One region of the Nocardioides thalensis genome, then DNA from elsewhere that is predicted to be linked to it. Evidence: predicted binding sites of a transcription regulator. Region 1 holds the regulator's gene; the other holds the start of a gene.
The links. The regulator LexA, encoded in region 1, represses DNA repair genes until DNA is damaged. The targets are predictions, from matches to a motif close to TCGAACANNTGTTCGA.
Positions count from the first base shown of each region.

Region 2: HNR19_RS00225 (HNH endonuclease signature motif containing protein) is a predicted target of LexA. The motif match lies at 1,462-1,477, and genes of this name have one in related genera.

Region 1 covers NZ_JACCFP010000001.1:652,466-656,672, reverse strand. The annotation lists gene HNR19_RS03210 (DUF6318 family protein) at 1-266, shown strand, start outside; gene HNR19_RS03205 (PKD domain-containing protein) at 251-1,027, shown strand; gene HNR19_RS03200 (LysM peptidoglycan-binding domain-containing protein) at 1,195-1,557, opposite strand; gene lexA (transcriptional repressor LexA) at 1,869-2,579, shown strand; gene HNR19_RS03190 (MXAN_6640 family putative metalloprotease) at 2,635-4,207, shown strand, end outside.
Region 2 covers NZ_JACCFP010000001.1:45,617-49,823, reverse strand. The annotation lists gene HNR19_RS00230 (calcium-binding protein) at 1-1,186, opposite strand, end outside; gene HNR19_RS00225 (HNH endonuclease signature motif containing protein) at 1,490-2,911, shown strand; gene HNR19_RS00220 (GrpB family protein) at 2,996-3,517, shown strand; gene HNR19_RS00215 (hypothetical protein) at 3,549-3,818, shown strand; gene HNR19_RS00210 (GNAT family N-acetyltransferase) at 3,825-4,207, opposite strand, start outside.

The DNA.
Region 1 (4,207 bases):
GCTGTGACGCGGCAACAAGCGCGATCGAGAACGTCTACGCGAACGGGGGACGCATCACCGGTCGCGGGTATCGCATCGAGAGTTCGAAGATCGTTTCCGAACCCGGCGGAGCGTGGGCGATCACGGCGGACCTTTCGGTCGGCAGGCAGGCCGTCCGTGGCGCAGGCGAACTCAACCAGGTTTACCCAGCGGGGACGAAGTCGCACGTGATGTTCGTCGAGTTCGTACGGGAGCGGTGGCAGGTGGCGACGTGGACGCACGATTGATCGTGGCGAGCGCGGCGCTGACGATCCTGTTCTCATCGGCGCCAGCCGCAGCGGATGTCGACGTCGATCCAGGCGACGGCTTTTTCGGACTCGAGGGCGAATCGGAAATGCCGGGCGACCCCGGCGACGCCGACAACGCAGGTGACGATGGCGGCGCGCTACCTGAGGGCGAGTACCACCACGGCCCAATGTGCAACGGCGGGGCCTGCGCACCAGAGTTTGTTTGCCCGGACGGGTCCTACGCCTACCGCGAGTGGATCGAAGCGCCCGACGGCGAAACCCTCTGGGACTACCTCTATTGCCCCGGCGACGTTGTCTTCCAGGGCCCAACGCCGGGCATGATCGCCCAAGCGTTCCGGCGCATCCCGCTGCCGGCCTCCCCCCTGATCATCGAGCCACCCGACGGCCGCACGCTGGTCAACTTCGAGACGAACTTCTACACGGAGAAGGAGCGGCTGTTCCGCAGCGTCACGCTCCTCGGCCAGCGCGTCGACCTGCGGATCGACGTGCACTCCTACACCTGGCACTTCGATGACGGCGAGAAGCTCCGCACCAGCGACCCGGGCGCGCCGTACCCGAAGCTCCAGATCACCCACAACTACCTGCAGGCCGGCGCCTACCGGCCGCGGCTCGACACCACCTACGTCGCCGACTATCGGGTCAACGGAGGCGCCTGGCAGACCGTGCCGGGCTCGGTGACGATCGAGGGCTCGCCCGAGTCGCTCCGGGCCGTCGAGGCGCGGCCGATCCTCACCGGCTGACGGGCTACTCGACCACCCTGGGAAAGTTGCGAGGGGCGGGACCGTGCGCGGTCCCGCCCCTCGTCTTCCCCTGGGCCCCGGGCGAGGGCCCGTCGTCCGCCGGGGTCGAGGTGGCAGACGAAGCAAGTGCCTTGGTTTCGAGGCTCGGCGCTGGGGCGCCTCGCACCTCAACCAGCGGCAGGCAGCGGGACGCGCAGCTCCTGGCCGGCGTAGACCATGCTCGAGTCGAGCGAGTTGAGGTCGCGGATCTCGTCGACCATCGCGCCGACGTTGCCGTCGACGGCGGCGTCGGCCGCGATGTCCCAGAGGGTGTCACCCGGGTCGACCGTGACGACCTCGACCTCGGCGACGCCCTGCTCCTGGGTCGCGGTCGACCCGGCGGCCAGCCACAGGCCGGCGCCGAAGGCGAGCGCGAGCCCGAGCAGGAAGATCGTCAGCCGGCCGCGGCGGGTCAGTCGCACCTGCGAGGCGGGGCGGACCCGGCTGGCGGGGCGGAGCTGAAGCGTCGGGGCGATAGTCGTGGTGCTCATCGGGTGACCTCCGGGGGAAGCGGCCCTGACGGTCAGGACCTCGGATCTGTCGTGCGTTGGTCTGAGTCCACCGACCGGGTCCGACACAATCCGGAGAGCCTGTCGATCAGACGTTCGATCGAACGCATGTACGACGGTAGATCACGTGTTCGAACGAATCAAGGACCTGTTCGAAGATTTGTTCGACGGCGTGTCGGGGTCTCGACACGCCGGCTCGCCAGGGCGAGCCGGCTACTCGACCACCCTGGACCCGACACGCCCGGTTCGAACACGTGTTTGAAGTCGTGCGTGATCCGCGTTACCGTCAGGCCATGGCGAAGAAAGTCAGCGAGCTTCCCGACGGTCCCCCCGACGCGACCGGCCTGACCCCGCGCCAGCAGCGGGTTCTCGCCACGATCAAGGACAGCATCGAGGAGCGGGGATACCCGCCCAGCATGCGTGAGATCGGCTCCGCCGTCGGCCTCACCAGCACCTCGAGCGTCGCCCACCAGCTCCGCGTGCTCGAGGAGAAGGGCTACCTCAAGCGCGACCCCAACCGGCCCCGCGCCCTCGAGGTGTTCCTGCCCGAGATCATGGCCGCGCGCCGCTCGATCTCCGCCGGCGAGGAGTCGTCCGTCGACGAGACCGGCATCGGCGACGTGGCCCCCGCCGCCACCAACGTCCCAGTCGTCGGCCGGATCGCGGCCGGTGGCCCGATCCTCGCCGAGGAGCGCATCGAGGACGTCTTCCCCCTGCCCAAACAGCTCGTCGGCGACGGCCAGCTGTTCCTCCTCGAGGTCAGCGGCGAGTCGATGATCGACGCGGCCATCTGCCACGGCGACTACGTCGTGATCCGCCAGCAGAACACCGCCGAGAACGGCGAGATCGTCGCCGCGATGATCGACGGCGAGGCGACGGTCAAGACGTTCCAGCGCAAGGACGGCCAGGTCTGGCTGCTCCCCCACAACCCGGCGTTCGAGCCGATCGACGGCACCCACGCGACGATCCTCGGGAAGGTCACCGCCGTACTTCGGCGCGTGTGAGCAGCAGGGCGTAGGGTCGGCCGGGTCCTCGGTCCACGACCCGGAAGGCCGCCTGATGCCACGTCGCAGCCACCCGCTGCTCCGCGCTCTCCTGCTCCTGTGCACGCTGGGGCTGATCGTCCCCGCGCTCGCCAGCCCCGGAAGCGCGACGCCCACGCCTGCTGCGACCACCCTTGCGGCGGAGCCGGACCCCGACGCCAACCCCCACCGCGCGCAGCGCGCGATCGAGGCGCTCGAGCGGGTCCAGGACCTGCTCGCCGGGGAAGGCAAGAACGGCGCTCGCTCACTCACCCTTGAGCTCCGCGACCTCGCGCTCCTCCGAGGTCAATTGACAGGCGTGCAGCGGGCGCAGGCGAATCAGCTACTCGCGCGGCCGCTGCGGCCGAGCAAGTCGCAACGCAAGTGCTCGTCCGTCATCTGCGTGCACTGGCAGACGAAGCGGCAGAGCGAGCGGCACGGAGTCAGGAGTCTCAAGTACGTCCGCAACGTTCTACGGACCATGACGGCGGTCCACAAGAAGTACATCGCCGCCGGTTATCGCAGGCCGTTCCGCGATGGACGACGCGGCGGCAATTCAAAGCCCGACGTGTACCTGGGCGACATCGGCGCGAACAACCTGTATGGGTACTGCACGACCGACGATCCTCGTCCGCCGAAGCACGGCGGTACGTGGGGCTTCTGCGTTCTCGACAACGACTACAGCAGTGAGCAGTTTCCGGCCCATACGCCGCTCGAAAATATGAAGGTGACCGCGGCGCACGAGTACTTCCACAACGTCCAGTTCGCTCACGATTACGGCGAGGACGCCTGGTTCATGGAGGCCACCGCGACCTGGGCGGAGGACGAGGTCTACGACCACATCAACGACAACGCCTTCTATCTGCCACACGGCCCGATCTCCAACCCGCTCACGTCGCTCGACACGTTCGCATACGACGGGCTGTTCCATTACGGCACCTGGATCTTCATCCGCTACCTCACCGACCGCTACGGCACCAAGGTCGCGGGCATGGACGACCTGGTGCTGGACATGTGGAACGGCGCGACCGGCAAGGACCGGGCGAAGTACTCCCTCGCCTCCGTCGTGCAGACGCTCCAGGCCAACGGCACCACCCTGGAGGCCGAGTACGCGAAGTTCGCCGCGGGCAACCGCCAGCCGTCGCGGACCTACCCGCAGGAGTACCAAGAGGTCGCGGCCGACCCGGAGAACAAGGACGGCTACCCGCGGACGCCGCTGGTCGACCAGTTCTCGCTCGCGCCGGACGCGACGCAGGGCTTCGGGCGCTCCTACGACCACCTCACCGCGCGCACCGTCCGCTACGTGCCGACAGACGAGACTGGCCCTCTGTCGATGCTCAACCTGACGTTCGACCTCGCCGATACCCCGTCCGGTGGCCACGCGGTCATCGTCACCAAGCCGGTGAGTGGTGCGCAGACGCAGACCCTCGTCACCGCAGACGGAGCGGCCGCGCCGATCCCGTTCGACGTCGCGGCGACCAAATGGGTCGAGGTCACGATCGTCAACGGAAGCAGTCGGTTCGACTGTTGGAACGGTTCGAACTACCCCATGCCGGACTACAGCTGCATGGGCGATTCGCGCGACGACGGCGTTATGCAGAAGGTGAGCG
Region 2 (4,207 bases), 610 kb from region 1:
AGGCGTAATGACCGCTCACCTCGAACGTGCCGTGGCCGGACTCGTACTGCCAGAGCGCCGAGGTGTCCGGGTTGCCGACCCGGACGAGGATCATCGTGGCCTCCCAGTGAGCGCTCATGGCGGAGTCGTCGTGCACCCGCGTCCGGGTGCCTTCGAGGTGCAGCTGGTAGCGCTGCGGGAGCAGGGAGCCCCGGCAGGAGACCTTCACCTCGGCCTCGCAGGTATCGGGGTCCTCGGGAGTGTTGGCGGTCGTGCCCGGCGAACCGCCGTCGCAGCGGTCCCGACCCGCGCCGCCGACGCAGCCGTCCGCACCGTCACCGCCCTCGAGATCGAGGTCGTCGCCACCCTCGCCGAAGAGGTTGTCGTCGCCGGAACCACCGTCGATGTGGTCTTCGAAGTCCGACCCCAAGATCCAGTCGTTGCCGGCGTTGCCCTCGAGCAAGGTGCCCTCGAACCGTGTCTCGAGATGATCGTCGCCCGATCCGCCGGACAGTCCCTGCCCCGCGTCGCCGGCGACGAGGGTGTCGTCGCCCGCCTCTCCGTGGGCGAAGCCGCCGGCTCCGCCGCCGGGACGAAGCGTGTCGTTTCCGTCTCCGCCGCGGATCAGGTCGCTGCCGGGGCCGCCGTCCACCTCGTCGTCACCGGGTCCACCGTCGACGTCGAGGTCGTTGTCCCCTCCGGCCTCGACGTGGTCGTCACCTGCGCCGGCCCGGATATTGTCACTGTGGTCGCCGCCGATGATCGTGTCGTCGCCGCCACCACCGACCAAGAGGCTGCCGTCCCTCGTCGTGGACAGGACGTCGGGCCCGGGACCGCCTTCGAGCACGGCGTGATCGCCGCGCCCCACGACGACGTCGGCGCCGCCCTCCCCGTCGTAGTAGCCCCCGTCGTCGTTGCCGGCGATGATCCGGTCGTTGCCGGCGCCGCCGCAGACGTGGTCGGTGCCACCGTGGCCGAGGACCTTGTCCTTGCCGCCACGCGCGAGGATCACGTCGTCGCCGTCGGTGCCGCGGATCGTCTCGGACCGATCGGTGCCGACGATCGTCACGGTCTTGCCCCCGCACTTCGGCGCGGGGCGGGCGTCGGCAGCGACGTGGAGGCCCGCCGGAGCGAGGAGTGCGAGCGCGGCGACGATGGCTGCCGCGAGTCGGGCGGGGCGGAGCGCGGTGAGAGGGGTTGCGGTCATGTGCCGATACTCGGCGCGGCCGCTGGTGCTGCGCTTGTCGCTCGCTGGTGCTGCCGGCGGGTGGGGCGCCGCCGGTGGTTGAGGTGCCGCCGGTGGTTGAGGTGCGACGAGCGCAGCGAGGAGCCTCGAAACCTCCGGCGGTCGGCTGTGAGGTCTCCTGTGGTTGCGGTTCAAGCGGCTGGGCACGAGCGAGGTGGTCGGTTCGTCGCGGTCGCTTGTCGGGCGTCATGCAGCCGGAGAAATTCCCTCACTTCGGTGGCTATCACTCTTGTCTCTCGAACATTTGTTCGATAGGATGAGCGCATGACCGCCACCACCGCGCTCGACACGGCCGCAACCGCGGTCCAGGCGTGCGCGGACCTCGCCGGCGGGCAGTGGGACCAGGTCGAGGACTCCCTGCTTCCTGAGGCCGCGGTGGCGATCGCGAAGATCCGCGCGTACGCCGACGCGGCCCTGGTCGAGGTCGCCGAGCAGCTGGAAGCCACCGGCGCCGCCGACAAGCTGGGCTGGGCCACGACCAAGGACTTCCTCACCCATCTCCTGGGCGGCCACAAAGGCGCCGGCGCGACCTACCTGCGCGTGGCCAAGCAGACCGCCGACCTCCCCCACGTGCGGGAGGCGATGACCAACGGGGAGGTGTCCCTGGCCCAAGCCAGCGTGATCGGGTCCAACGTGGCGAAACTCCCCCACGTCGACGACCTCCGGCAGGCCGCCGCCGGCAAGCTGCTCGAGCTGGCCGTCGGTGAGCAGCGTGATGCCACCGACCTCGACCACGACATCACCGACGTGATCCACGACCTCGACCCCGACGGCACCCTCCTGGCGTGGGACACCGAGAAGGACAAGGCCGAACGCTCCGCCCACCGCGCCCGGTTCCTCACCTTCACCAAGGACAAGCTCGGCGGCTACAAGATCAAGGGCTACGGCACCGCCGAGGACACCGAGCTCGTCAAAACCGCCCTCATGCCGCTGGCCGCGCCGATCACCACCGAGCCCGGCGCCTGCGGCGGCGAACCCGACGCCAAGAAATGGCGCGACCCCGTCACCGGGCAGGCCATCACCCACGGGTGTCCCGACCCCGACTGCCGCCACGACGGGAAGGATCCCCGCGAGTCCGGCGCCCGCCTCTTCGACGCCCTCGTCGAAGCAGCCCGCCGCCTCCAAGCCACCGACTCACTACCCCACGCCCACGGCACTTCTGCCCGGATCACCATCACCACATCTCTCGACGCGTTGACCACCCGCCTCACCGAGACCGGGCACCTCGACAAGCACATCGACACCGACGGGCTCCTGCCCTCCGGCGACCGGCTCTCCGCAGCCGCGGTACGACGCCTGGCCTGCGACGCCGAGATCATCCCCACCATCCTCGGCACCCCCGGGCAGATCCTCGACATCGGCCGCACCACCCGCACCGTCCCCACCGCCATCTGGAACGCCCTCGTCCTCCGCGACCGACACTGCGCCTTCCCCGGCTGCAACCGCCTCCCCATCGCCTGCGACGCCCACCACATCCACCACTGGGCCGACGGCGGCACCACCGCCCTGCACAACCTCATCCTGTTGTGCCGCAAACACCACACCGCCATCCACCACACCCCCTGGACCGTCGCCATCGACGACGACACCGGAAAACCCGTGTGGACACCCCCACCACCCATCGACACCAGCAACCGATGGTCCTTCACCCCCGCCCGAGCCAAACCTCCCGGCCGCGCCGCGTGAGTTGATTGGATTCCCGGTCGGGCGCTGAGGCCCGCATCGCGCTCGTCGACTGGCTTGGGCCGGCGGCGGCCTAGGATTCGTTACGTGGACCACCCCGTGGGCCTGGCACGCGGAGCGTTGGAGCTCCGCCCGTACAGCGCGGAGTGGCCTCGCTCGTTCGAGCGTGAGCGATCCAAGCTCCTAGCGAATGTGCCGGGCATTCTTGAGGTCGAGCACATCGGAAGCACATCGGTCCCAGGTCTCGACGCTAAACCGATCATCGACATGCAGGCGTCGCTGCCGTCGTTCGATGGTTGGTCGGCCGTGGTTCCCCTACTCGTCGAGCATGGGTACACCTACATGGCCGAGCGCGTGTACGACCGCAGGGTCTTCCTCCCGAAAGGGCCTGAAAAGCTGCGAACCCATTACTTGTCATTGATCGAAGTCGACACGGCTGAGTCGCGACTCCGCCTGCGGTTCCGGGATGCACTCAGATCTGATGCAGCGCTTCGACGTGAATATCGGGACCTCAAATGGCGACTCCTGCGCGAACACGCCGGCGACCGGCCGGCGTACACCGCGGCCAAGGCGGCCTTCGTAGCACGAGTCCTCGGTACCAACCCATAGCGCGTGACTGCGCGACGCTTACTGTCGGCGCGTGAAGGAGAACAACCCAGCTCTCGCGCAGATGATCCACAACACCGATCTCGCGACGTGGCTCGTCCGCGTCGCCGGGAAGGTGCTCGGCATCCTCTTCATATGGCCCCTGATCGCCGCAGTGGTGGTGTTCGTGACCGAGGAGCCCGGCTTCATCGCTCTTGGGGCGTTCGCCAGCGCGCTGCACGTTCTCCTCGTCCTCAACGGCGCAGTCGCTCCGATGCCTTCGGAGTACACGGTGCGTGTCCTGGAGGACGACGACCAGGCCTGACCGCGCTCACTGCGGCACCGACGCCGCCTCCCGCTCGACGAGCCGTCGCACGGCCTCGATGCCGAGGAAGAAGAACTGCGCGGGCTTCTCGCTGACCGACGTCTTGAGCTCGACCAGCGGGCCGCGCTCCGCGCCGAGCCGGTCGAGCAGGGCGACCGAGGCCTGGTTGCGGGCGTCGGGCTCGAACACCAACCGCCGCATGCCGGGGATCCCGGCGGCGAAGGCCAGCCCGGCAGCGACCACCTCGGTGGTCCGGCCACGCCGGGCCGGACCGTCGTCCAGCAGGAGGTGGATGCCGACGTCGCCCGGGCGGCGGTCGTAGAAGCGGCCGATCTCGTCGACGAACGGGTCGTAGGTCTGGAGGATGCCGACGGCCTCGCCGTCCACTT